DNA from 2 places in the Paenibacillus sp. MT124 genome. Region 1 is predicted to be linked to the other one. Evidence: predicted binding sites of a transcription regulator. Region 1 holds the regulator's gene; the other holds the start of a gene.
The links. The regulator CtsR, encoded in region 1, represses protease genes until heat stress. The targets are predictions, from matches to a motif close to ATGGTCAATAAAGGTCAAACA.
Positions count from the first base shown of each region.

Region 2: the regulator CtsR is predicted to act here: its motif matches at 10,710-10,730, upstream of clpP (ATP-dependent Clp endopeptidase proteolytic subunit ClpP).

Region 1 covers NZ_CM179500.1:5,765,331-5,780,085, forward strand. The annotation lists gene disA (DNA integrity scanning diadenylate cyclase DisA) at 27-1,103, opposite strand; gene radA (DNA repair protein RadA) at 1,117-2,484, opposite strand; gene clpC (ATP-dependent protease ATP-binding subunit ClpC) at 2,711-5,173, opposite strand; gene mcsB (protein-arginine kinase McsB) at 5,363-6,433, opposite strand; gene mcsA (protein-arginine kinase activator protein McsA) at 6,462-6,980, opposite strand; gene AC3RCI_RS26265 (CtsR family transcriptional regulator) at 7,013-7,474, opposite strand; gene AC3RCI_RS26270 (GNAT family N-acetyltransferase) at 7,958-9,133, opposite strand; rRNA gene rrf (5S ribosomal RNA) at 9,360-9,476, opposite strand; rRNA gene AC3RCI_RS26280 (23S ribosomal RNA) at 9,661-12,587, opposite strand; tRNA gene AC3RCI_RS26285 (tRNA-Ala) at 12,788-12,863, opposite strand; rRNA gene AC3RCI_RS26290 (16S ribosomal RNA) at 12,972-14,523, opposite strand.
Region 2 covers NZ_CM179500.1:185,244-199,998, reverse strand. The annotation lists gene rnr (ribonuclease R) at 1-1,890, opposite strand, end outside; gene secG (preprotein translocase subunit SecG) at 2,396-2,629, opposite strand; gene eno (phosphopyruvate hydratase) at 2,801-4,087, opposite strand; gene gpmI (2,3-bisphosphoglycerate-independent phosphoglycerate mutase) at 4,326-5,870, opposite strand; gene tpiA (triose-phosphate isomerase) at 5,870-6,622, opposite strand; gene AC3RCI_RS00950 (phosphoglycerate kinase) at 6,656-7,837, opposite strand; gene gap (type I glyceraldehyde-3-phosphate dehydrogenase) at 7,987-8,994, opposite strand; gene AC3RCI_RS00940 (sugar-binding domain-containing protein) at 9,101-10,126, opposite strand; tRNA gene AC3RCI_RS00935 (tRNA-Arg) at 10,568-10,642, shown strand; gene clpP (ATP-dependent Clp endopeptidase proteolytic subunit ClpP) at 10,819-11,415, shown strand; gene AC3RCI_RS00925 (PdaC/SigV domain-containing protein) at 11,536-12,630, opposite strand; gene AC3RCI_RS00920 (SIMPL domain-containing protein) at 12,947-13,702, opposite strand; gene AC3RCI_RS00915 (HPr family phosphocarrier protein) at 13,853-14,122, opposite strand; gene whiA (DNA-binding protein WhiA) at 14,258-14,755, opposite strand, start outside.

The sequences.
Region 1 (14,755 bases):
GGCAAACCTATACTGATAGCTCTGGATTACATTTGTCTGTCGATAAACATTTGCTCCTGCAGACGCTTCAGCCCTTCTTTAATGGTCCGGGCGCGTACCTCACCAATACCGTCGACTTCATCCAGCTCTTCAATCGTTGCCATGATCACATGCGGCAATTGTTCAAATTGGTCCACAAGGTTATGAATAATGACATTCGGAAGGCGTGGTATCTTATTCAATACCCGATATCCGCGCGGTGCAACCGAATCTTCCGATGTAGCAGCCGATGAAGGATAGCCGAGCAGACGGACGATGTGATGTGCATCCAGCAATTCATCATCCGACAGTCGCTTGAGGCCCACGATAATTTCGCGAATCTTCTCGTCACTATCGTCTCGTGCATAGTCCTTGTACAGCAACCACGCTTCTTCTTCCGTTGTTCCAACCAGTTCCTCCATTTGCATGGAGATCAGTCGTCCTTCATTCCCAAGTTCATGGATGTAGCGCTTGATTTCCGTTTTGATGCGCATCACCATTTCCGTACGCTGAATGACATTTACCACTTCAGGGATCGTGACAAGTTCTTCGAACTCCGAGGCACTTAGATTCGTAAGGGATTGGGTAAGTACAGCTTTGTACTTCTCCAGCGTTTGAATCGCCTGGTTAGCCTTCGTCAGAATAACTCCAATTTCCTTGAGCGAATATCTAAGCGTTCCCTGATATAAGGTAATAATATTCCGGCGCTGCGAGATGGATACGACCAATTTGCCTGTTTGCTTGGCTACACGTTCTGCTGTCCGGTGACGAATCCCTGTCTCAGAGGAAGAGATGGAGGAATCCGGAATAAGCTGGGTGTTGGCATACAGAATACGCTTTAAATCCTCGCTAAGAATGATGGCACCATCCATCTTGGCAAGTTCATATAGATAGTTGGGGGAGAAATCGCAATTGATCGAGAACCCCCCGTCGACCACTTCCATTACTTCAGGGCTGTATCCTACAACAAGCAGTGCCCCCGTCTTGGCGCGCAGCACGTTCTCCAGACCTTCGCGGAAAGGTGTACCTGGTGCGATCAGCCTCAACAATTCATTCATATTATCCAGTTGGCTCGAATCTTTCATCTTGTTATGCCCCCTAATCTAAAGCAACCGCTAGTGCATCTGCCACGGTATTCACACCGATCAGTTGTATCCCGCGAGGATGTTTCCAGCCCTTTAAGCTTTTCTCCGGTAAAATGACTCGTTTGAAGCCCAGTTTCTCGGCTTCCTTCACACGTTGTTCAGCCCGTGATACGGCCCGAACCTCACCTGTCAAACCAATTTCGCCAAATATTACGTCATCTGGCTTGGTCGGCACATCCCTCAGACTGGATGCAATGCTGACGGCAACCGCCAAATCCACCGCCGGTTCATCGAGCCGAACTCCCCCGGCCACATTCAGGTACGCATCCTGCGTTTGCAAAAACATGCCCATCCGCTTCTCAAGCACGGCAATAATCAGGTTCAGCCTGTGATGATCTATCCCTGTTGCCATACGGCGGGGAGACGGGAAATGTGTTGCAGAGATGAGTGCCTGCAGCTCAACCAGCATCGGTCTAGTGCCTTCCATACTTGCAACTACTGTAGAACCCGCTACACCGAGCGGTCGTTCCGACAAAAAGAGTTCGGAAGGATTGCCCACTTCACGCAAGCCATCTTCGCCCATTTCGAAAATACCAATTTCATTGGTTGAACCGAAACGGTTTTTAACCGCACGTAACAGTCTATACGTATGATGACGTTCCCCTTCAAAGTAAAGAACACAGTCCACCATATGTTCAAGCATACGGGGACCAGCAATAGCCCCTTCTTTCGTAACATGCCCCACAAGCACGGTTGCAATGCCTCGGCCTTTGGCGATCCGCATAAACCGGGAAGTACATTCCCTTACCTGTGCTACGCTACCGGGTGCACTGGTGACTTCTGGAAGATAAACCGTCTGAATAGAGTCGATGACAAGAAAATGCGGCTGGATCTGCTCCACCGCTTCCTCAACACGTTCCATATTTGTTTCACACAGCACATACAGTTCAGGAGAGAGTGCATCCAGACGATCAGCCCGCAATTTGGTCTGTTTCACCGATTCTTCACCCGAAACATATAACACGCGCAGACCCGAATGCGTTAGAGCATGCGAGGTTTGCAGCATCAGCGTTGATTTTCCGATTCCTGGATCTCCGCCTACCAGCACGAGAGAACCCGGAACAATTCCACCGCCCAATACCCGGTTCAGCTCTCCGATTCCAGTCTGCACTCGCGGTTCCTGACCGCTATCTATATCTATGATGGGAAGCGGTTTATCTTTACTGTCAAAGAGGGGGGAATTTCTCCCTTGTGTTTTGACAACCGTTTCAGTTTCTTCCACCATGGAATTCCATGACTGACACCCCGGACATTTGCCGTACCATTTGGGGGCTTCATAACCACATTCCGTACATTGAAACTTGGTTTTAACTTTGGCCACTTCAGCACTCCTAGGATTTATTTTATAACAGCATTTTGCATTTTTCGACGAATTTTGCCCTGAATTTCTGACGTGCAGGGTTAATAAAAGTTTACCATTGTTTGAGATTTTTCGTAAAGGATTATCGTAAACTTTACAGATGTTCCTTGAACAACAATAAAATAAAAAATCCTCTCCGGCCGAAGCCGGAAAGGATCATAAACCATTTCTCAGGTTTGAAATTTGCTTATTTGGTTTCGATTTCCTCATTGGAAGGAACAACAGCTTCCTTTTTGGTTACAGACAGTGCACCATTCTCTTCGTCGATCAACAACGAATCGCCTTTGGTTACCGTACCTGTAAGCAATTCTTCAGACAATTTGTCTTCGATATGCTTCTGGATTGCCCGGCGAAGCGGACGAGCACCGTAAGCTGGATCGAAGCCAGCTTTGGCCAGGAAGGCCTTGGCGTTGTCTGTAAGCTCGAAGTCGACTTCGTATTCACGCAGACGTTTCCGGAGCTCCTCGCTCATGAGGGAGACAATCTCAGCAATGTGTTTCTCTTCAAGAGAGTGGAATACGATGATCTCATCAATCCGGTTAAGGAACTCTGGACGGAAGCTTTTCTTCAGCTCATCCATGACTTTACCCTTCATGTTATCGTAATCCGCACCTGCATCTACAACTGCTGTGAAGCCGAGTGTAGAGTTACGTTTAATCGCTTCGGCACCCACGTTGGATGTCAGAATGATCAATGTGTTGCGGAAGTCCACGACACGACCTTTGGAGTCTGTCAGACGACCATCCTCAAGCACTTGCAGCAAGATGTTGAATACTTCCGGATGTGCTTTCTCGATCTCGTCGAGCAGGACTACGGAATACGGTTTGCGACGAACTTTCTCTGTCAACTGACCGCCTTCTTCGTAACCAACATATCCTGGAGGCGCTCCAACGAGTCTTGAAGTCGAGTGCTTCTCACCATACTCGGACATGTCGATCCGGATCACTGCATTTTCATCGCCGAACATCGCTTCGGCAAGCGCACGAGCCAGCTCCGTTTTACCTACCCCTGTAGGACCGAGGAAGATGAAGGATCCCATTGGACGTTTTGGATCTTTCAATCCAGCACGAGCACGGCGAACCGCACGGCTGACTGATTTCACGGCTTCATCCTGACCGATGACACGTTCATGCAGGATAGATTCCAGATTCATCAGGCGTTGAGTCTCTTCTTCTTTCAGCTTGTTTACCGGAATTCCTGTCCAGTTGGCTACCACTTGTGCGATATCCTCAGGCGTTACTTCGGAATCGGTACGACCTTGTTTTTCTTTCCATTGGTTCTTCGTTACATCCAGCTCTTCACGGATTTTTTGTTCCGTATCACGCAGAGCTGCTGCTTTTTCGAACTCCTGGCTTTGGACCGCTGCGTCTTTTTCCTTACGGATATCTTCGAGACGGCTTTCCAGTTGTTTAAGGTTCGGCGGAATGGTGTATGAGTTCAATCTTACTTTGGAACCCGCTTCATCAATCAGGTCAATCGCTTTGTCTGGCAGGAAACGATCTGTGATGTAACGGTCAGACAATTTAACCGCCTGTACAATCGCTTCATCCGTAATTTTCACACGGTGGTGAGCTTCATAACGATCACGCAATCCGTGCAAAATTTGAATGGCTTCTTCCGGAGAAGGCTGATCTACGGTAATCGGTTGGAAACGACGCTCAAGCGCTGCATCCTTCTCGATATATTTGCGGTATTCATCCAAGGTAGTTGCACCGATGCATTGCAATTCTCCACGAGCCAGAGCCGGTTTCAAAATGTTTGAAGCATCAATGGCGCCCTCAGCTCCGCCTGCACCGATCAGGGTGTGCAATTCGTCGATGAACAGGACAATGTTACCTGCCTGACGAATCTCATCCATGATTTTTTTCAAGCGATCCTCAAACTCACCACGGTACTTCGTTCCGGCAACAACAGAGCCCATATCCAGGGTCATGACACGTTTGTCGCGCAATGTCTCCGGAATTTCGTTGGCGATGATTTTCTGTGCAAGACCTTCAGCAATCGCTGTTTTACCTACACCAGGTTCACCGATCAATACCGGGTTGTTCTTGGTACGACGGCTCAATACTTGAATGACACGCTCAATTTCTTTACTGCGGCCGATAACCGGATCCAGGTTGTTCTCCTTCGCATATGCGGTAAGATCACGTGCCAGACTGTCCAGTGTTGGTGTGCTTACATTAGCAGGCGTTCCATTATGACTGGATACAGCCTCACTGCTGCCAAGCAATTGCAGCACTTGTTGACGTGCTTTGTTCAAACTAATACCAAGGTTGTTCAGCACGCGTGCTGCAACGCCCTCGCCTTCTCGAATCAATCCGAGCAGGATATGCTCTGTTCCTACATAGGTGTGGCCTAATTTGCGAGCCTCATCCATGGACAGTTCAATTACTTTTTTCGCACGTGGCGTATATGCAATGTTCGTAGGTTGCTCTTGGCCGCGGCCAATCAGCGTTTCTACTTCATCTTGAATTTTTTCCAATCCGAGTCCCAGGCCGATCAGCGCTTTGGCTGCGATGCCTTCGCCTTCACGAATGAGGCCGAGCAAAATGTGCTCTGTACCGATGTTATTATGACCGAGACGGACAGCTTCTTCCTGCGCGAGTGCGAGCACCTTTTGGGCCCGTTCCGTAAATCTTCCAAACATCATATCTCCTGCACCTCCATGGTTTTGGATAAAACGTGGGCCTTGATCAAGATCCCGCCGTATAATTCATATCATTCTTGTTTGCAGCCATGCTGCGAATAAAGTCATTTGGCATTTAGTCCAATGCCCGTTTTATATAAAGCCGCAGATGCGGCATGAAACCTTTAATATTAAATCTGAAGAAAACAATTACTAGGATTGATTGGCTGCATTGATCGTATCACGAATCAACTGAGCCCGGTAGATGTCACGCTCATCTGTGCGCATATCTTCTCCGAATGTTTTCTGCAAAAAGCCTGGTTGTGTCATCACGTTTAACTCGTTCATTACCGTAATGGACAATCCATTCAACAGCCCCAGATCTACACCTAAGCGAACATCCGAGAGACGCTGCGCAGCTTCCTTGGAATCCATAATGGCGGCGTGGGACAAAATCCCATATGAACGCATCACTCTATCGGTAATCCGTAGTCTGGAGTCGGAAATCAACCGCTCTCTGGCATTACGTTCATGCCCAATCATCTGAAGCACTACGCTATGCAGATTATCGATAACCTCTTGTTCCGTCTGTCCAAGCGTAATCTGATTGGAGATTTGGAAAAGGTTGCCCATCGCTTCGCTGCCTTCGCCATATATCCCACGCACGGTTAACCCCACTTGAGAAACAGCTGTCAAAATGCGTCCAATCTGCTGTGTCATCACGAGAGCAGGCAGATGCATCATTACAGATGCTCTTACCCCTGTACCTACATTGGTAGGACAGCTGGTCAGGTAACCTCTGCGATCATCAAAAGCATAATCCACATGCGCTTCAAAAGCATCGTCTATGGCGGAAGCTTTCTCCCAGGCTTCTTTTACCTGAAACCCCGGATAGAGGCATTGGATACGAAGATGGTCTTCTTCGTTAATCATAATACTGACGGATTCATCCTCACTAAGAATAACCGCACCATTTTTTGATTCGTTCGCAAGACTGGGGCTAATCAGATGTTTCTCCACCAACACCCGCTTATCGAGATCATCAATATCCATCAGGTCCAAGGTGTGGAAATCTCCAAAGGCATGAACGTCATCATATTGAAGTACTTCGCTCAGCTTATTCAGCACTTCTTCCGATTGCTCATTGGAAGCAAGCATTGGAAATGGGTAATGCTGAAGATTACGTGCGATCCGGACACGGCTGCTAATGACGATTTCGGAATCAGCCGCTTCACTGCGCATCCAGTCGCTGAGCGCCTTCTCTGTAAAGCGCAGATTAGGCATTACGCGTCCCTCCTACTCATGACAAACTCTACTCCTGAGCTATTTCTTTTTCAAGTTCCCTGATCTGGTCACGGATCTGAGCTGCCTCTTCAAATTCTTCCTGGGCGATACTCTCCTGAAGATCGCGCTTCAGGTCGGCAATCTGCCGCTTCACTTTAATGCGACCACCAGCTCGTGCAGGCACTTTGCCCACATGGGTTGTGCTGCCATGAACCCGTTTGAATAACGGATCCAGACGACTGTCAAAATATTTATAACAAGAACTGCAGCCGAATCGGCCGATTTTGCTAAACTGTGAGTAAGTCATGCCGCACTCTTCACAGCGAAGAGTCTGAGCAGGGGGAGCCCCGGCATTTCCATTCTTAGGTTCGAAATCAAGCAACCCGGACAACAGATTGTGAATGGAAAATCCATTCGATGTTCCCGGAATCATTTCTCCCTTTTCACGGGCACATGTCTCACAAATATGGAATTCCGTCTTTTCTCCATTCACGATTTTGGTGAAATGAAGAGTTGCCGGACGTTTGTCGCATTCTTGGCACAGCATTTAGGATGTACCTCCTTGATCCCGATAGGTTTTCATTTACCGAGCAAAGATATTAACATCGCCTTTAACATTCTGGCACGAATTTGATCCCGGTAAGGAAGTTTGACCAATAAAATTTCTCTTGATACAGCTGCACGCATCAACCCGGCTTCCCTTTTACTCAGGAAACGTGCTTCTTCCAGTTGATATATCAAGCCTTCGGCAGCTGTCTGTCCAATCTCATCCCCGATGCTATGGTGCAGATGATTATGCAGAGCAGAGTGGGCCGGCAATTCGATCCGCTGTATACGAACATAACCGCCGCCACCACGTTTACTCTCGACCAAATATCCTTTTTCAAGAGTAAAGCGTGTGCTTATTACATAGTTGATCTGGGATGGTACGCATGAGAATTGATCTGCAAGATCATTGCGCTGAATTTCAACCATTCCTTCGGGACTTTCATGCAAAATACTCTTCAGATATTGTTCGATAATATCAGAGATATTACGCATCCACTCATCCTCCACTGTCTGAAACGTTAAGTCAATAAGGACCCACACGCCCCCACAGAGTACACCTTCTCAACCCATTTAACCAAACAGGGAAACGACGAATCTTGATTTCCACTGGCTTATTCGGGAGAGCAAGGACGCACGAAGGTCCTCTTGGTACTGCCTCTTTCCGATGATATGCATCGTTCATGAAATGTGTCTCATCACCGGAATGTAGAAAGAAAGCTACGTAAGTATTTAACCTTCAGTTGACTTTGACTTTCTTTGACTTTATATACATTATAGCATATTTTGTGGTTTTGCCAAGTGGGGGCACTATTCATTTTTTACGATTTTACACGAAATATTCCCCGGACACAAAAAAACCTCTCCAAAAAAGCCGGAGAAGTTCGTTTGTCTCACTGTAGCACTGTTTTTCTGAAAATATTGAAAGAAACAACAAGCTAATTAAAATTGACGTTAGATATAAGCAATTCAAGCAACTCAGAAAAAATCAAGCAGATAAGTTTCCCGTTCAGGGATTGCCTTCTCCAATGCATGAATTACTTCTGCCGGGCCATGGATTCGACCTATCTGGGCCATCTCCGATGGTCGGCGATATCCCATAAGCATTGCTGTAAGTGCTTGAATGCTGACCTTAAGTGTCTGATCTTCCAAGACGGCTTCGGATGTTTTCCAAATGGAGGCTGTCCCATTCATCGCAACATTCAGCTGCCAAACGCCTTCATTCCAAGGAGCATGGGCATCTTCCACCTGAAGATTAATCTGTACCGGTGAATCCTGGCTTGCAAAAGGATATTGCGAAATAAATTGCTCCACACTTACAATCCGCGCCATAAAATACGGTACGATCTCCTGCTGTATTCGTGGATTATCCAGTTGAAAGGCAAGTGTATCACTCGCTGGTGCCTGCAGCGTCACCTCTTCAATCATTGAATCATGATTTGCAATAAAGGTCCAAAGTGCTTGTCTGGCTTCTTCATTGAGATATACGATCTCATCTATGGCAAACTTGCGTTCCTTAACCTCATACAGAAGATACCCCTGAGCTTGTCCCGACCCATCAAGATATACAGCCTTCTGGCTGGTTCCATCCGTGAGCACCGAGTTCTCCCACCAAGAATCATCACGGACGAGGGTTCCGTTATAACGTTCCGCATAGGCGCTGTATACTTCTTTCAATATTGCAAGACCAGGATTACCACGCCGGATGGTACCTGGTGTAGTTTTTTTCGCAGGCAAGTGAGCGGTAGGAACTTTATATTTTTTAAATTCAATGTACGTTTCCCATCCATACTTCCGGTAAAAGGCAAATGAGAATGGATGCAAAAACGAAATGCTTTGTTTATTCCGGTTCATCTCTTCCAGCGCATGATTTAAAAGCCCAGCAACCCAACCCTTGCGTCGATACTCTGGCCAAGTCGCCACCCCAGCAATCCCACCCATCTCAAAGGCTCTGCCATGAATGTAGGTTTGAAAAGGGATGATATGCAGCTTGGCACCAAGCTCGGCTTCCTCATATACGCCCCAGATATCCTGTGAAGCGAATCGATGCCGCTGTCTTTCTTTGCGTTCCTCACTTAATACATACTGAAAAGCATACTGGGAGAGGGCAATACTGGATTCAAAATCCTCTGCGGTCAACTTGCGAATGTCCATGTTAATTCTGCACCCCGTTCTCTAGAATAGTAAGTGGCTCCAATCGTATCCTGAAGTGTGATGTATGTATCTTCTATGAGTGTGTCAGAGGTATGATACAAAGTCAAATAAGAGATGCGCATGCATCTCCCGGAAAGAAACTATGTAATTAAATCTATTAAAGTAAAAGCACCAAAGAAAAACAAAAATAAAAACCACCACCGAATTTCATCGGCAGTGGTTCTTTGCTTGGCAGCGTCCTACTCTCCCAGGACCCTTCGGTCCAAGTACCATCGGCGCTAGAGGGCTTAACGGTCGTGTTCGGGATGGGTACGTGTGGAACCCCTCCGCCATCGCCACCAAACGAGCATTTGTCTACCAAATGCGTTCGCGTTCCATTCGGTCCTACACATCGGTGTGGATGAATGGTTCAGCGTCTGTGGAACTGAAAATCATACACACATTGGAGTGTTGTACCGATTTTCATTTCAGAGATTATTCTCTGAAAACTAGATCCGAAACAAAACTTGCGATCAAAACCTGCATATTTGGATAAGCCCTCGACCGATTAGTACTGGTCAGCTCCATGCATTACTGCACTTCCACCCCCAGCCTATCTACCTCGTCGTCTTCAAGGGGTCTTACATACTGGGAAATCTCATCTTGAGGGGGGCTTCACGCTTAGATGCTTTCAGCGCTTATCCCGTCCGTACATAGCTACCCAGCGGTGCTCCTGGCGGAACAACTGGTACACCAGCGGTACGTCCATCCCGGTCCTCTCGTACTAAGGACAGCTCCTCTCAAATTTCCTACGCCCACGACAGATAGGGACCGAACTGTCTCACGACGTTCTGAACCCAGCTCGCGTACCGCTTTAATGGGCGAACAGCCCAACCCTTGGGACCTACTTCAGCCCCAGGATGCGATGAGCCGACATCGAGGTGCCAAACCTCCCCGTCGATGTGGACTCTTGGGGGAGATAAGCCTGTTATCCCCAGGGTAGCTTTTATCCGTTGAGCGATGGCCCTTCCATGCGGTACCACCGGATCACTAAGCCCGACTTTCGTCCCTGCTCGACTTGTAGGTCTCGCAGTCAAGCTCCCTTATGCCTTTGCACTCTTCGAATGATTTCCAACCATTCTGAGGGAACCTTTGGGCGCCTCCGTTACTCTTTAGGAGGCGACCGCCCCAGTCAAACTGCCCACCTGACACTGTCCCCGTACCCGCTAAGGGCACCAGGTTAGAACCTAGATACGATCAGGGTGGTATCCCAACGGTGCCTCCACACAAGCTGGCGCTCATGCTTCAAAGGCTCCCACCTATCCTGTACAGATCGTACCCAAATTCAATATCAAGCTGCAGTAAAGCTCCATGGGGTCTTTCCGTCTTGTCGCGGGTAACCTGCATCTTCACAGGTATTAAAATTTCACCGGATCTCTCGTTGAGACAGCGCCCAAGTCGTTACGCCATTCGTGCGGGTCAGAATTTACCTGACAAGGAATTTCGCTACCTTAGGACCGTTATAGTTACGGCCGCCGTTTACTGGGGCTTCGGTTCACAGCTTCGGGATTACTCCCTAACCGCTCCCCTTAACCTTCCAGCACCGGGCAGGCGTCAGCCCGTATACTTCGCCTTACGGCTTCGCACAGACCTGTGTTTTTGCTAAACAGTCGCTTGGGCCTTTTCACTGCGGCCCCCTCGTGCTATTCACACTACCGGGGCACCCCTTCTCCCGAAGTTACGGGGTCATTTTGCCGAGTTCCTTAACGAGAGTTCTTCCGCGCGCCTTAGAATTCTCTTCTCGCCTACCTGTGTCGGTTTGCGGTACGGGCACCTTCATCTGGCTAGAGGCTTTTCTTGGCAGTGTGAGATCATGACCTTCGCTACTGTAATTTTCACTCCCCATCACAGCTCAGCCTTACGATGTGCGGATTTGCCTACACATCAGCCTTACTGCTTGGACAGGCATCCATCAGCCTGCGTCACTACCCTACTGCGTCCCCCCATCGCTCGTAACGATTTACGGTGGTACAGGAATTTCGACCTGTTGTCCTTCGACTACGCCTTTCGGCCTCGCCTTAGGTCCCGACTTACCCTGAGCGGACGAGCCTTCCTCAGGAACCCTTAGGCTTTCGGCGGATCAGATTCTCACTGATCTTTTCGTTACTCATACCGGCATTCTCACTTGTATAATGTCCAGCGCTCCTTACGGTACACCTTCAACCCTTATACAACGCTCCCCTACCCCTGATGCAAGCATCAAGCCATAGCTTCGGTGGTGTGTTTAGCCCCGTTACATTTTCGGCGCAGAGTCACTCGACCAGTGAGCTATTACGCACTCTTTCAATGGTGGCTGCTTCTAAGCCAACATCCTGGTTGTCTGTGCAACTCCACATCCTTTCCCACTTAACACACACTTGGGGACCTTAGCTGATGGTCTGGGCTGTTTCCCTTTTGACAATGGATCTTAGCACTCACTGTCTGACTCCCGGAAGTAAGTCTATGGCATTCGGAGTTTGACTGAGCTTGGTAACCCTTGCGGGCCCCGCACCCAATCAGTGCTCTACCTCCACGACTCTGTTTTCCGAGGCTAGCCCTAAAGCTATTTCGGGGAGAACCAGCTATCTCCGAGTTCGATTGGAATTTCTCCGCTACCCCCACCTCATCCCCGCACTTTTCAACGTGCGTGGGTTCGGGCCTCCAGTGCGTGTTACCGCACCTTCACCCTGGACAGGGGTAGATCACCCGGTTTCGGGTCTACGTCCACGTACTATGTCGCCCTATTCAGACTCGCTTTCGCTGCGGCTCCGGCTCTTCACCTTAACCTTGCACGGGAACGTAACTCGCCGGTTCATTCTACAAAAGGCACGCCATCACCCCTAAAATGGGCTCTGACTTCTTGTAAGCACACGGTTTCAGGTTCTATTTCACTCCCCTTCCGGGGTGCTTTTCACCTTTCCCTCACGGTACTGCTTCACTATCGGTCGCTAGGAAGTATTTAGCCTTGGCAGATGGTCCTGCCGGATTCATACGGGGTTTCACGTGCCCCGCACTACTCGGGATCCGTCTCGGAGGGAACAGACTTTCAATTACAGGGCTTTTACCTTCTTTGGCGGGCCTTTCCAGACCTCTTCGTTTAACCGGTTCCTTTGTAACTCCATGTGAGACGTCCCACAACCCCAGAGAGCAAGCTCTCTGGTTTGGGCTGTTCCGCGTTCGCTCGCCGCTACTGACGGAATCACTATTGTTTTCTCTTCCTCAAGGTACTTAGATGTTTCAGTTCCCCTGGTATGCCTCTACACAACCTATGTATTCAGTTGTGAGTAACTGGATATTACCCCAGCTGGGTTTCCCCATTCGGACATCCCCGGATCAAAGCTTGCTTACAGCTCCCCGAGGCAGTATCGTTGTTCGCCACGTCCTTCATCGGCTCCTAGCGCCTAGGCATCCTCCGTGTGCTCTTAGTAGCTTAACCAATTCGCTCGTGTTCGAGCTGTCTCTTCCCTTGGTTTGCTGGCGCAAATCCAAAAGTCGTTCCATTCGATCACTCGCTCATACAGTATCACTAATATTTGAAACTTGTTTAACACAAGTTCAGCTAAAAGGAATGTTCTAATTCGCAATTTTCGTTTCGATATCTAGTTTTCAAAGAACAAGCTAAATAGACGAAATCTTTGGTGGAGCCAAGCGGGATCGAACCGCTGACCTCCTGCTTGCAAGGCAGGCGCTCTCCCAGCTGAGCTATGGCCCCTCAAATTCCATCAAAACTGAACAAATGGATAAGTAACGATGCTGCTGTCGCAGGTTCAATGAACCTGCGTATTTGAATGTCTTCGTTACAGAAGACGATTCTCCATAGAAAGGAGGTGATCCAGCCGCACCTTCCGATACGGCTACCTTGTTACGACTTCACCCCAATCATCTATCCCACCTTCGGCGGCTGGCTCCTTGCGGTTACCCCACCGACTTCGGGTGTTATAAACTCTCGTGGTGTGACGGGCGGTGTGTACAAGACCCGGGAACGTATTCACCGCGGCATGCTGATCCGCGATTACTAGCAATTCCGACTTCATGCAGGCGAGTTGCAGCCTGCAATCCGAACTGAGACCGGCTTTTTAGGATTCGTTCCACCTCGCGGCTTCACTGCCCGTTGTACCGGCCATTGTAGTACGTGTGTAGCCCAGGTCATAAGGGGCATGATGATTTGACGTCATCCCCACCTTCCTCCGGTTTGTCACCGGCAGTCACCTTAGAGTGCCCATCCGAAATGCTGGCAACTAAGATCAAGGGTTGCGCTCGTTGCGGGACTTAACCCAACATCTCACGACACGAGCTGACGACAACCATGCACCACCTGTCTCCTCTGTCCCGAAGGAAAGCCCTATCTCTAGGACGGTCAGAGGGATGTCAAGACCTGGTAAGGTTCTTCGCGTTGCTTCGAATTAAACCACATACTCCACTGCTTGTGCGGGTCCCCGTCAATTCCTTTGAGTTTCAGTCTTGCGACCGTACTCCCCAGGCGGAATGCTTAATGTGTTAACTTCGGCACCAAGGGTATCGAAACCCCTAACACCTAGCATTCATCGTTTACGGCGTGGACTACCAGGGTATCTAATCCTGTTTGCTCCCCACGCTTTCGCGCCTCAGCGTCAGTTACAGCCCAGAGAGTCGCCTTCGCCACTGGTGTTCCTCCACATCTCTACGCATTTCACCGCTACACGTGGAATTCCACTCTCCTCTTCTGCACTCAAGTCACCCAGTTTCCAGTGCGATCCGGGGTTGAGCCCCGGGATTAAACACCAGACTTAAATGACCGCCTGCGCGCGCTTTACGCCCAATAATTCCGGACAACGCTTGCCCCCTACGTATTACCGCGGCTGCTGGCACGTAGTTAGCCGGGGCTTTCTTCTCAGGTACCGTCACTCCTTGAGCAGTTACTCTCAAGGACGTTCTTCCCTGGCAACAGAGCTTTACGATCCGAAAACCTTCATCACTCACGCGGCATTGCTCCGTCAGGCTTTCGCCCATTGCGGAAGATTCCCTACTGCTGCCTCCCGTAGGAGTCTGGGCCGTGTCTCAGTCCCAGTGTGGCCGATCACCCTCTCAGGTCGGCTACGCATCGTCGCCTTGGTGAGCCGTTACCTCACCAACTAGCTAATGCGCCGCAGGCCCATCCTCAAGTGACAGATTGCTCCGTCTTTCCAGCTTCCTTCAGGCGAAGAAAGCACGTATTCAGTATTAGCTACCGTTTCCGGTAGTTGTCCCAAGCTTGAGGGCAGGTTGCCTACGTGTTACTCACCCGTCCGCCGCTAACCATCAGAGAAGCAAGCTTCTCTTCAAGTCCGCTCGACTTGCATGTATTAGGCATGCCGCCAGCGTTCGTCCTGAGCCAGGATCAAACTCTCCAATAAAGATGAATTTCAGCAGCGCGATTAGACACTATGAAAATCAACTGAGGTATTGAAAAGAGCGATTAGCTCATTTTGAATCTGACGATTCATTGTAAATCATAAGTTACTTTCCATTTGTTCAGTTTTCAAGGAACTTGTTGTCCGTTTTTGTTGATCGATGTCAACCGGACAGGATATTTATCTTATCATGTTAACCAACTAACTGTCAACACTCTTTTTTCGTCATCATTCA
Region 2 (14,755 bases), 910 kb from region 1:
TTCGCCGACCTTATCGAGCATGTACTCGGCTTTCTTCATTTTCTCTGTATCCCGCTCGGCTTCAACCGCCACACGTTCACGCTCAGAGGATTGCTGCGCAATATCGGACATGCGTGACGCCAGGTATTCCTGACGATTCTCAGGCAGCGCACCCTTGTTCTCAATCACTTCCCGAATGACACGGTGAATAACCAGATCGGGGTAACGACGAATTGGTGATGTGAAGTGACTGTAGAACTCAGCCGCGAGGCCGAAGTGACCCGACATTTCAGCATCATACTTCGCCTGCTTCATGGAACGCAGCATCATCGTACTGATAACCGTTTGTTCCTTCGTTCCATTGATATCCTCAAGCAGGGATTGAAGCGCACGTGGATGGATCGCGTTGCCGCGTCCTTTTACATGATGTCCGAAGTTCGCTGCAAAAGCGAGGAAGTTTTGCAATTTCTCCTGATCGGGATCTTCATGCACACGATAGATAAACGGAACCTTCAGCCAGTGGAAGTGCTCTGCCACCGTCTCATTGGCCGCCAGCATGAATTCTTCAATAATTTGCTCTGCAATGGAACGCTCGCGTTTGACGATATCAACCGGTTTACCTTCTTCGTCCACGATGATTTTGGATTCTTCAAAATCAAAGTCAACCGCACCCCGGCGCATACGCATGGCGCGAAGCTTGAGGGCAATTTCTTTCATCAGATGGAAGTCATCCACCAGATCCTTGTAGCGCTCCAGCAATTCTGGCTCTTCACCTTCAAGAATTTTACGAACGTTGGCATACGTCATACGCTCTTTGGTTTTGATTACACTCGTGAAAATGTCGTGCTTCACAACCTTCATCTGGTCGTTGAACTCCATTTCACAGGACAGCGTAAGGCGATCCACCTGTGGATTCAAGCTGCAGATCCCGTTCGATAGACGATGCGGCAGCATCGGAATAACACGGTCTACCAAGTACACACTGCATCCGCGGTTGTATGCTTCCTGATCGAGTTTGGAGTTCTCACGTACATAGTAGCCGACATCCGCAATATGGACACCCAGACGGTAGTTCCCGTTCGGCAGCTTCTCCACATTGACCGCATCGTCCAGATCCTTGGCGTCTTCGCCATCGATGGTTACGATGTTTAATCCACGCAAGTCACGGCGACCCTGCTGCACGATCTCTTCATCCGTAATGGATTCCGGAGCTTGTTCTGCTTCTTCCACCACTTCATCCGGGAATGCTTCCGGCAGCTGATGCTTGCGAATGACGGACAATATATCAATGCCTGGATCATCCTTATGTCCAAGTATCTCAATAATTTCGCCTTCTGCGGCAGCGCGACCTTCCGGGTAGCTCACGATTTTGGCAACGACTTTTTGTCCATCTACAGCCCCGGCAGAATTCGTACGCGGAATGAAAATATCACGGTTAATCCGCTTATCGTCCGGAATGACGAAGCCATATACCTCATGGCTCTGGAACACACCAACCACTTGGGTAACTGCACGGGTAACGATGCGAACGATCTCGCCTTCCAAACGTCCGTTGGATGGACCCTGAGACGTCACTTTAACAAGGACCGTGTCCCCGTTCATCGCGCTCTTCATATCATTGGCATGGATGTAGACATCCGGATGCTCTTTATCCTCAGGGATGAGAAAGGCAAATCCCTTCGCATGTGCCTGCAGTCTTCCGCGAACGAGGTTCATGCGTTCAGGCATGCCGTATCTGTTGTTACGGGTAAGCAGAATCTTGCCGGATTCCTCCAGTGTATTCAGCATGATCAAAAAGGCTTTGAAATCAGCTGCATCTTCAATCTCGAAGTGCTGTTCCAGCTCCTGATAGGTCATCGGTTTATAAGCGGTTTCCCGCATGAAGTCGAGCAATTGTTGTTCTGTTATCATTAATATTCACCTCGGGAAACGTAAAAGTGTAATCTGGTTTGTATCCTGTCTTTATGTATCGGGATTCTTACAATTGGTATGCCACGTAACACATGCCCTCACTATCTCATACCCTAGTATACACGAATTCAATCCACCGCATCCGTACCCCGCAAAATAATCCAAACCTCAACTCAATGCACCACTTCACGTCATAGGTACACGTTTTCAATGGATTTTAGGATAACAAATTCCTTAAAGAACTACGTTCAAAGATGAAATATGAAATGTATTGAGCAAATTCGTTCGTATTGAATAACTAAGTAGGCAACTGGGCTAAGGAACGGGAAGGAAAACGAAATGGAAGTGGGGAACCGAAGATTACATGGGTTGAAAAGATAGTTGGGAAACTTTGGACATGCGCCAATGTATTAAAAAACCTCCGTTTCTTCACGAAACGAAGGTTCATCATCTTAGGTCGTTCATTCATATATGCTTGATCTACCAATCATAACAGCAGCATTCCTTACTTGGAAATGACTGTAACAATGATAGCCAAGATCATAAATCCTGCACCCAGTACAACGGTTGCACGTTGCAGGAAAAGATCCAATCCGCGCGCTTTCGTTTTACCGAAAAGATGTTCCGCACCACCGGAGATGGCACCCGCCAAACCAGCGCTTTTCCCGTGCTGCAGCAATACTACAGTGATTAGACCGATCGAGAAAACAACGAGCAGCAATTTCAAAGCAATATCCATTCTTTCCACCTCCTACCCATGTGGGCATAACATCTCACCATAAAAACAGTTACTTTAATTGTACCACAGCTATTCCCAATCTACAACCTTATCCATGATACTGTCTATGTTATGAAGAAATGAAAAAGACAAGCCGGTTACCCGGCTTGCCCTGGAAGCTGTGAACACAGCTTATTTTTTAAGGTTGTAGAATCCTTTAAGACCATTGTATTGTGCCAGTTCGCCCAGTTGATCCTCGATGCGGAGCAATTGGTTGTACTTCGCGATACGGTCTGTACGGGAAGGTGCACCTGTTTTGATTTGTCCTGCGTTTGTTGCAACCGCGATGTCAGCGATTGTGCTGTCTTCGGACTCACCGGAACGGTGGGAGATTACAGCTGTGTATCCTGCACGTTTAGCCATTTCGATTGCATCGAATGTTTCAGTCAGCGTACCGATTTGGTTAACTTTGATCAGGATGGAGTTACCAATACCTTCGTTGATACCTTTTTCCAGACGCTCCGTGTTCGTTACGAACAAGTCGTCACCAACGAGTTGTACTTTGTCACCCAATTTTTCAGTGAGCAATTTCCAACCATCCCAGTCGTCTTCGGACATACCGTCTTCGATTGTGATGATTGGGTATTTCTCAACCCATGAAGCCAGAAGGTCAACATACTCAGCGGAAGTGTAAGATTTACCTTCGCCAGCAAGTGTGTATTTACCATCTTTGTAGAACTCAGTGGAAGCTACGTCCATACCCAGGAATACGTCAACACCTGGTTTGTATCCTGCTTTTTCAATCGCTTCGATGATTGTAGTGATTGCTTCTTCGTTCGAACCAAGGTTCGGTGCGAAACCACCTTCGTCACCTACAGCTGTGTTCAGGCCTTTGGAGCTCAGTACGGATTTCAGGTTGTGGAAGATTTCTGCGCCTACGCGAAGAGCTTCTTTGAATGTTGGTGCTCCAACAGGAAGAACCATGAACTCTTGAACATCGATGTTGTTGTCAGCATGCTCACCACCGTTGATGATGTTCATCATTGGTACTGGCAATGCTTTAGCGTTGAATCCGCCCAGGTAAACATACAGTGGCAGGTCCAGAGCGTCAGCAGCTGCGCGAGCTACAGCCATGGATACAGCCAGGATTGCGTTAGCACCCAGTTTACCTTTGTTTGGCGTACCATCCAAAGCGATCATCATTTTGTCGATACCCAGTTGATCCAAAGCGTCCATACCGATTACTTCTGGAGCGATTGTTTCGTTTACGTTCTTAACGGCTTGCAGAACGCCTTTACCCAGGTAGCGGGATTTGTCACCATCGCGAAGCTCAACAGCTTCGTGGGCACCAGTGGATGCACCAGATGGAACGATTGCGCGTCCGATTGCGCCGGACTCCAGGTATACTTCAACTTCAACTGTAGGGTTACCGCGGGAGTCGAGGACTTCGCGAGCGTACACGTCAGAAATAATAGTCATGAGTGATAATCTCCTTTAAATTTGAATTTATTTTTAATACGTTCAGAATAATTAAGTTCCACCAGACCACTCCGCATGCAGTACCATCTTCCGATCGCTGTTATCCCCTGATTCCTATGAACTTATCTTCATAAGTTGGAATCATGTGATAAAGGCGAACGCGTTGCTTCTTCAGATTGGTTCTGCCTGCTTCGTTCCAGGTTCCACTTTGTCTTATTCAACAACCTATTTAAACGAATTATTTACGGGTAGCGATAACAGAAGTACCTGTCATTTCTTCCGGTTTAGGCAACTGCATCAAGTCCAGAATCGTTGGCGCGATATCGGCCAGGATTCCACCTTCACGCAAGGTTACGTTAGGATCTGTAACGATAAATGGAACCGGGTTCGTTGTATGAGCAGTGAACGGACGTCCTTGCTCATCGAATACCATATCAGCGTTACCATGGTCGGCTGTGATGAGAACAACGCCGCCTTTGGCAAGCACTGCATCAACAACACGTCCCATGCACTCATCTGTCACTTCAACCGCCTTAATGGTAGGCTCCAGCATGCCGGAGTGTCCAACCATATCCGGGTTGGCGAAGTTCAGAATGATCGCATCATGTTTGTCTGCTTCAATCTCGCGAACACATGCGTCAGCTACTTCATAAGCGCTCATCTCCGGTTGCAGATCGTACGTTGCAACTTTTGGTGAGTTGATCAGCACGCGAGTTTCGCCTGGAAGCTCAACATCACGTCCACCGCTGAAGAAGAAGGTAACATGCGGGTATTTCTCGGTTTCAGCAATACGCAGCTGTTTCTTGTTGTTCTGAACCAGAACTTCACCCAGTGTATTGTCGAGGTTTTTAGGCGAGTAAGCCACATAACCTTCAACCGTTTCACTGAACAACGTCAGGCAGACAAAGTGCAAGCCTTCTGGGAATTTCGGACCGCGGTCGAAACCACGGAAATCCTTGTTCGTGAATACTTGCGACAGCTGAATCGCACGGTCAGGACGGAAGTTCAGGAAGATTACGGAGTCGCCGCTTTCTACCAAACCTACCGGCTCACCATCCGCTTTAACGATAACCGTTGGCTCAACGAATTCGTCAAATACGGACTTCTCATACGATTCTTCAACCGCTCTGAGTGGATCGTTGTATTTTGGTCCATCACCATAAACGATGGCACGATATGATTTCTCAACACGTTCCCAACGTTTGTCACGGTCCATCGCGTAGTAGCGACCTTGAACCGTTGCGATTTGTCCTACACCGACTTCCTCAATTTTGGCGATCAGCTTCTTCATGAAGTCTTTACCGCTATCCGGCATAACGTCACGGCCATCCAGGAAGGCATGAATATAAACGTCATTCATTTCTTCTTTTTTGGCCAGATCCAGCATGGCAAACAAGTGGTCGATGTGACTATGTACGCCGCCATCAGACAACAATCCGTACAGGTGAAGCTTTTTACCGTTTTGTTTCGCTTCGCGCACAGCTTTGACAAGTGTTTCGTTGTCGAAGAACTCTCCGTCACGAATCGATTTGGAGATACGGGTCAAATCCTGGTATACGATCCGGCCGGCACCAATGTTCAGGTGTCCTACCTCGGAGTTCCCCATTTGCCCTTCTGGCAAACCTACAGCTTCACCGCAAGCAGTGAGAGTTGTGTGTGGGAATTGGCTCATGAAGCGATCGTAGTTCGGCTTTTTGGCTTGCGCTACTGCGTTGCCTTCCACCGTGTTACGAAGACCAAAGCCATCCATGATGATCAGTGCTACAGGTTTTGGAGCTGTCATTACTTCGCCCCCTCAACAAGCGCGATGAACGAAGCCGGCTGCAAGCTGGCACCGCCAACAAGCGCGCCGTCGATGTCGCTTTGTCCGAGGTATTCTGTTACGTTCTCTGGTTTAACACTGCCGCCGTATTGAATACGAACTGCACTTGCAACCTTCTCGTCGTACAGATCCTTCACCAGGCTGCGGATGTAAGCAATAACTTCATTCGCATCTTGGGATGTGGAGGATTTACCTGTACCAATCGCCCAGATTGGTTCATAAGCGATAACCACTTGTGCCGCTTGATCTGCAGACAAACCTGCAAAAGCAGCTTCCGTTTGCACTTTGCATACGTCTTTTGTTTGGTTCGCTTCACGCTCTTCAAGTGTCTCACCAAGACAGAAGATCGGAGTCAATCCATGACGGAATGCTGCATGCAGCTTTTTATTGACAGTCTCATCGGTTTCCGCAAAATATTGACGGCGCTCCGAGTGACCAATGATTACATAATCCACGCCCAGGTCTTTCAGCATTACGCCGCTGATTTCACCAGTGAATGCACCGTTGTCTTCAAAGTGAAGATTTTGAGCACCAATTTTGATGTTTGTGCCTTTCACAGCCTCTACCAATGTAGGCAGATTCGTAAACGGCGCACAGATTACAGTCTCCACGCCTTCAACTTCCGCTTTTCCTTTAACTTCCTGAATGAAGTCATTGGATTCGGAAACCGTTTTGAACATTTTCCAGTTACCTGCGATAATCGGTGTTCTCATGGTTTTCAACTCCTTCATGCTATAGCTTAAAACTTACTTATCGTTCAATGCAACTACGCCTGGAAGCACTTTGCCTTCCATGAATTCCAGTGATGCACCGCCACCTGTGGAGATGTGGTCCATTTTATCAGCCAGTTTGAACTTCTCAGCTGCTGCTGCGGAGTCGCCACCACCGATTACTGTGTAAGCATCCGTTGTTGCACAAGCTTCTGCCACTGCACGAGTACCGTGGGAGAAAGGCTCGATTTCGAATACGCCCATTGGTCCGTTCCATACTACAAGTTTGGAGTTTTTAACAACGTCAGCATAGATCTCACGTGTTTTAGGACCGATGTCGATACCTTCCCAATCTGCAGGAATGTCGCCAACTTCAACCACTTTTGTGTTTGCGTTAGCGCTGAAATCATCAGAAATGACGATATCTACTGGCAGATAGAAGTTTTTACCCAGTTTTTTTGCTTTTTCGATGAAGCCCAGAGCTACATCCAGTTTGGACTCATCCAACAGGGATTGGCCTACTTCGTGGCCTTGAGCCTTCATGAATGTGTAGGACAGACCACCACCGATGATTACGTTGTCTGCAATGTTAAGCAGGTTGTCGATTACATCGATTTTGTCCTTAACTTTGGATCCGCCAATGATTGCAGTGAACGGACGCTCAGGGTTGGAAATGGCTTTGCCGAGCACTTCAAGTTCTTTCTCCATCAAAAGACCGGATACTGCTGGCAGCAAGTGAGCGATACCTTCTGTTGAAGCATGTGCTCTGTGAGCTGCTCCGAAAGCATCGTTAACGAAAACGTCAGCCAGTTCAGCAAATTGTTTTGCGAGTTCTGGATCGTTTTTCTCTTCGCCTGCATGGAAACGAACGTTTTCAAGCAACAATACGTCACCGTTGTTCAGTTCAGCAACTTGCGCTTTAACGGTTTCACCGATGGAATCTTCAGCTTTAACCACTTTTTTACCAAGCAGCTCGGACAAACGCTCAGCCGCCGGAGTCAAACGCAAGGATTCAACAACCTCGCCATTTGGACGACCCATGTGGCTTGCCAGAATGACTTTCGCACCTTTTTCGATCAAGAAGTTGATCGTTGGCAGTGTTGCACGAATACGTTTGTCATCTGTAATTTTACCATCTTCGAGCGGCACATTGAAATCTACACGGACAAAAGCCCGTTTTCCTGTCAATTCGATATCGCGTACACTTTTTTTGTTCATCTGTATTTCCTCCGCACCCATGTATTTGGTGGACCGATCAGGAGCCCAAATCCCCTGTCAACCCTGGTGTTTTTGAGAAATTTGCAAAATGTTGATAGATAAAGAGCGGAAACAATAGCATCTGTTTCCGCTCTATGTTATTGCAGATATTACTTAATCATTTTTGCAAAGTGCTCCAAAGTGCGAACCAATTGAGCTGTGTAGGACATTTCGTTGTCATACCAAGCTACAGTTTTAACCAGTTGTTGGTCGCCCACAGTCAGAACTTTAGTTTGAGTTGCATCAAACAGGGAACCGAAAGTGATACCTTGGATATCGGAAGATACGATTTCGTCTTCAGTGTATCCGAAAGTTTGTGGATCGGAAGCTTCTTTCATTGCTGCATTAACTTCATCAGCAGTTACTTTTTGTCCAAGAACAGTTACGAGCTCAGTCAGGGAACCAGTAGCTACTGGTACACGTTGAGCTGCACCGTCGAGTTTACCTTGCAGTTCAGGGATAACCAAACCGATTGCTTTAGCAGCACCAGTTGTGTTAGGGATGATGTTTTCAGCTGCTGCGCGAGCACGACGGAAGTCACCTTTAGGGTGTGGAGCATCCAATGTGTTTTGGTCGCCAGTGTAAGCGTGAATTGTAGTCATCAAACCTTGAACGATTCCGAATTTGTCTTGCAGTGTTTTTGCCATAGGAGCCAGGCAGTTTGTTGTGCAAGATGCGCCGGAGATTACAGTTTCAGTACCGTCGAGGATTTCATGGTTTACGTTGTAAACGATGGTTTTCATGTCGCCAGTAGCTGGTGCGGAGATAACAACTTTTTTAGCGCCGCCTTTAAGGTGCTTCTCAGCTGCTTCTTTAGTTGTGAAGAATCCAGTACATTCCAGAACGATGTCTACGCCCAGGTCGCCCCAAGGAAGTTCTTCTGGGTTACGGTTAGCCAGTACTTTAACTTCTTTGCCGTTCACTTTGAAGAAGCCGTCGTGTACTTCAACATCGCCATCGAAGCGACCTTGAGTTGTATCATATTTAAGCAAATGAGCAAGCATTTTAGCGTCAGTCAAGTCGTTGATTGCTACTACTTCAATGCCCTCTACATTTTGAATACGGCGGAATGCCAAGCGACCAATACGTCCAAAACCGTTAATACCTACTTTAATCATGAGTAAGTTCCTCCCAAGTTTTGATTTATTTTTTTTATGAAGCTATATATTCAAGACAGACGGTGAAGTCCGTCAAGACAACAAGAGTTGTGGTAAAAGAAAAACTTTATTCCATTTCGGCAACGATGACTTCGGCAGCTGCCTCATCAATAATCAGAATATCTTCCTGTCCGAATCGCAGTACGGAATGAATGGCAGCCGCCTTACTTTTGCCACCCGCAATTCCGATCACCACATCGGTCCGTTCAATATCCTGAAGTCGCATGCCCAGAGTGAGCATGGTATGTACCACTTCACCCTGATCGTTAAAATAATAACCGAAGGATTCAGATACGGCTCCTTGCTCCTGAAGCTCTTCTATGATCTCCGCTGCAAGTTTGCGTCTTCGCGCCATCTCCACGGCATCACCGATTCCGTGAATTACGATGCGTGACTGTCGGATCAGCTGAAGAATCTCCTGGACGCTAGGGTCCTGAATTAACGATTCATAGGCATGATCACTAAGCAAATCCGGTACATGCAGGAGTTTGTATTGTGCTCCTACCCGTTTTGCCATTGTCGATGCAATCGTATTGGCCTGAATTTCGAGGCTTTCTCCCAATCCGCCGCGTGCCGGTACGAACCATACACCTTTCAGCGATGTTGGCGGAGTCAGCTGCTCTGCTACTCCTGCCGTTGTTGATCCGCCTGTTACGGCAACAACGTCGTTATCATTCATTACCTGACTAAGAGCCTTTGCCCCAGCCTTACCCAGTTCCCGTTTGGCAAATGGAGAAATGTCCGAATCGCCGGGAACGACAACTACCTTTTGCAGACCGTAGGCTTGCTTGATGCGTTCTTCCAGCTCGGATAATCCGAACAGCTCTTTGGCTACTGGCTCTAACTGCTGCAGCAAATCATGCCCTGCCTCACTGATCTTCATCCCTGCACTGTCAATTTCAATAAGTCCCTGAGCCTTTAACAAATCGGTCTCAGCCCTCAGAACCCGCTCGGTCATCTGCATGGAATTGGCTAACGTCCTTCTCCCGATCACATCCGATAACATGATCTGGTGCAGAATCGTATACCTCTTCTTCAAGACATCCATGAGATCAGGCAGAAGCTGCTTTTGCACTTCTAAAATCGTTCGCATGCTTTCCACTCCCGCAAGCTTCTCGTTCCAAGCTCTCTTTCATGGCCCTAAAATGTCCCGGGTTAACTTTTTAAGTCCCACGTCTATTCTACCTAAAACTGACGTGACATGCAAGTGTTTCAAAAGCCTTATTTCACAACGTTTTGGGCCAATGTACGCGCTTATTTTCACAATCTCCGACTTCCACCGGAAAGTGCAGCCGCATTTACACCATATATAGAAGAAAATCAAATTTCTCATCTATATATCGCTTCTATTGACTCCAGGATCGTGCTTCATGCAACCTGTCCAAAACTTCTCTTAGCATTTACTTAAATGCTTTCTTTATCCATTCTTCATCATCATGATCAATTTCAGGTCATTCCAAACCATAAGCTTGATCATATCTCTTGCAATTCAGGACTCCATGAGCTATAATCATTATTGCTGTCACATCAACGTGCGCCCGTGGTCCAATGGATATGACGTAGGCCTCCGAAGCCTGAGATCCAAGTTCGATTCTTGGCGGGCGCGCCATTCTTGATTAGCAGCTCATAACCCTTTTAACCAATGGAACCGTAAAGGTTTCTTTTTTTTCAAAGTTAGTTTGACTTTCTTTGACTTTTTGTTTGAAATTGTTTATGATGTGGGTAATACGGTAACAGTTTAAATAGATACACTATTCCATGTACATTTCCGAGGAGGTTTTTCACGTGAGTTATATTCCTATGGTCGTTGAACAGAGCAACCGCGGTGAGCGCGCCTATGACATCTATTCCAGATTGCTGAAGGATCGTATTATCTTTCTAGGCAGCGATGTAAATGACGTTGTCGCGAATGCCATCATGGCACAGATGTTGTTCCTCGCTGCGGAAGATCCGGAGAAAGACATTCATCTATACATCAACAGCCCAGGCGGATCCATTACAGCCGGTATGGCCATTTACGATACAATGCAATTTATCAAACCTGATGTATCTACCATCTGTGTAGGTATGGCAGCTTCGATGGGCGCATTCTTGCTCAATGCAGGTGCAAAAGGTAAACGTTTTGCACTGCCTAACAGTGAGATCATGATTCACCAGCCGCTGGGCGGCGCACAAGGTCAGGCTTCGGATATCGAAATCCGCGCCCGCCGCATTCTGAAAATGCGTGATACCTTGAACCGCATCATCGCTGAGCGCACAGGTCAACCACTGGAGCGCATCGAGAAAGATACAGACCGTGACTACTTCATGAGTGCTGCTGAAGCTGCCGATTACGGTATCATTGATAAAGTCATCGAAAACGTTGGCTCCCAAGGCGTATAAGCCGAGGTAACTGTATATTGAGAATATGAACTGGCCGATTGACCTGTTCATACTACGAAGAAGCGCCCCTTGTCATGATCATGACGAGGGGCGCTCTTTTTTTAGAATGATATCGAATAATTACTCTGCTGCAATTCCACTGAATGGCTGTGTGCCTTTAGGAAGTAACTCTTTGTACGTAAACGGGAATTCCGGGAAACCCTCTGCATAAGCAGTGTACTCATACAGTTGGAAGAACACGACTACGCCTGTAGGCGTTACATAGAAGTCCTGATCCTTGTTCAGCCCTTTATAGCCGTCCAGGTAACCACCGCGAGCCTTAAGCTGTTCACCAACCTTTTTGCCAAGTGTATCGCGCATCGTCTTGTTGTTTTGCAGCACATCATCAAGACTTAGCTCTTTACCTGTATCCAGTGCAAAGGTGTGACCTGTCCGTGTAGTCATCCCGTGTGCTCCGGCATAATCCTCATAACGCTGAGTTACCAATCCCAGCACGCCGTTTTCGTTGTACGTCACCACATAGGTGCTCTCAAATGCATATGGACGGTTTGCTGCTGCCGTTCCGTATTCTGCCGTTTGCTTTTTGAAAGCAGCTACGAATGTATCCACTTCATCTTTCAATACTTTGTTGATAGCCGCTTCGGCTTCATCGCTAGCAAGTCCACTCACCTGCGGATATTGAATATCTACCTCAGCATTTTTGATGTCGACTTTCACAGTTGCTGATTTCACTTTTACGCTATTTTGCTTCACTTTGCTCAGTGCCAGTGTTTTGGTTTTACCATCCCAGCTGCCTTGAACACCCAAATAATCTCTCATCGCTGAAAATGGAATGTACAGACGTCCTTTGATCAGCTTCGCTTCAACGTTAGGATAATAATTATTTACTCTTAGCGACGGTTCACCATCCGCCAGGCTGATTTTCATCGTGTTATTCGCTGCAGTCAGTGTGTACTCTTTTGTTTTTGCGTTATAGGTTAACGTACCACCAGCCACATCCTTAACAGCAGTGAGGGATACCCACGTCGATCCACCTTGTAAAAGTCCCTTTTGTGTCAATGTTTTGCCTGCAGACTTCAATGTAACATCTGTGGATGCCGTAACTTTGGAAGTAACCGAAGCTGCCTGCACGGAGTTATCCTGCCATACCGCCCCACTACCTACAATGATTCCTGCCGCGAGTAATGCACTTGTCCACTTTTTCCATGATGTCATATATAAAACTCCTCTCGAATTTGCCTATGGTTTATTGCGTATGTATCCTGATCGCTTATCTCATACGCTCACCTCTATATTATAATTAACCCAATTCAGGAAAGGTTTACAGCACCAGTTACAATGTTGTTCAATCCAAATCCATTTGGTAAAGGTTTTGTCACGAACAAATATACAAAAAAGACATCAAATCAACCTCATTATTCTCGTTAAAGTAGGGATGTTAATGCCTAACTCCTTTAAAGCTCCTCTATATAACAAAAGAGACCCTGCCCGATTGGACACAGTCTCTTCATATCTTCATCTACGTCTACAGTTATTTCATTTCATACGTAATGTTAAGCGTTGTGCTTACTTTAACCTGACCTGTTTCAATTTCTGTACCCGCAGCAGACATTGCCATGTCCTTGGCCGTCGAACTTTCTGTTGCATAGAGCACAGGCACATTGGCATCACCTTGAGTTACAGACAACACAGCACCCAATTGACGTTTAACCGCCTTGGCAATCGCTCCTGCTTTCACCTCTGCATTAGCTACTGCCTTCTCGATCACTTGTGCTTCGAAGTTTTCCGGATTTTCTACCGTAAAGCGTACATTCTCGATATTGTTGGCACCTGCCTGCGAAGCAGCATCCAGCAGTTCACCAATCTTGTCCATTTCGCGGTACGTAATCGTCAGCGTATGATGAGCGGTATAGCCTTTAACTTTCTGACCTTCTTTATCGCTATACGTATAGTTTGGCTGTACATAGAATTGACTGGTCTGAATGTCGTCTGCACTGATTTTCCACGTATTCTTCAGCAGGTTGGATACCTTTTGAATTTTTGCGGCATTTGCCTTCTGGGCGGAGGCTGCTGTCTCAGCCGTGCTATTCACTCCGATCGATAGATAAGCGATATCCGGCTTTACCTGAATCTCACCTTTACCCACGACATTTATCACATTTTGCTGTACCCCTTGTACTTCTGCAGCATAGGCATAATTCCCCGGCGACACCCACGCTGTACCACCAACGAGCAATGTTCCTGCCACCAATACCGCACCAAGCGGTTTCATCCAATGTTTACCCATTACGCATAGCCTCCTTATATTTAAGATCTCAATCTCAAAGCATTTTGATACCTTAACAGACGGAGACATTTTCCAAAATGTTGCACTTGATTATGCCCATAACGCAAAAAAGCCCCTTGCGGGACTTCTTCATGTCATGTTAATCATATCTTATTGGTTTTCAAGTTCTTCCTTGCTCACCAAACTCACTAAAGCGTTTACAGCCTGTTCGGCGTCCGCGCCTTCAGCACTAATTTGGATTTCTGTACCAGTACTGATTGCAAGGCTCATGATCCCCATGATACTTTTTGCATTAACTTTTTTGTCGTCCTTCTCGACGAACACTTCAGATGAGTACTTATTCGCTTCTTGAACGAACAGTGCCGCAGGTCTGGCATGGAGACCCGTTTTCAAACGGACAACTACCGGGTGCTTTGTCATGGAAACTTACCCCCTATTAGAAATCTAGACATTAAATACACAATTATATTTATAACATTATACCATTAACCCGCGCAGGACACTAGAAGAAAAAAAACCAGAACAATTCTGACTATTCAACCAGGTCCAAATCCGTTAACCGTGACGTTCATTCCGCACTTTCTCAGCCAACTCGTCAATCTTGCGAAGCCGATGGTTGACACCCGATTTGCTGACGGTACCTTTTAACAGCTCGCCAACTTCCTTCAGGTTAATGTCAGGATGCGCCAGTCTAACCTCTGCGACTTCACGCAGCTTCTCAGGCAAAGACTCCAAACCGACTTCCTTTTGCAGCAGCTTGATATTATCAATCTGTCTTACTGCAGCTCCGATCGTCTTGTTCAGATTAGCTGTCTCACAGTTGACGATCCGGTTAACGGAATTACGCATATCCCGCATAATCCGTACATCCTCAAACTTGAACAAGGCTTGATGCGCACCAATGATGCTGAGCAGCTCAATAATTTTCTCGCCTTCCTTAATGTATAGGATGAATCCTTTTTTACGTTCTATACACCGGGCATTGAGATGAAATTCATTAGCCAGGTCCACGAGGGCCTGACAGTGCTCTTCATACATGGATGCGATCTCCAG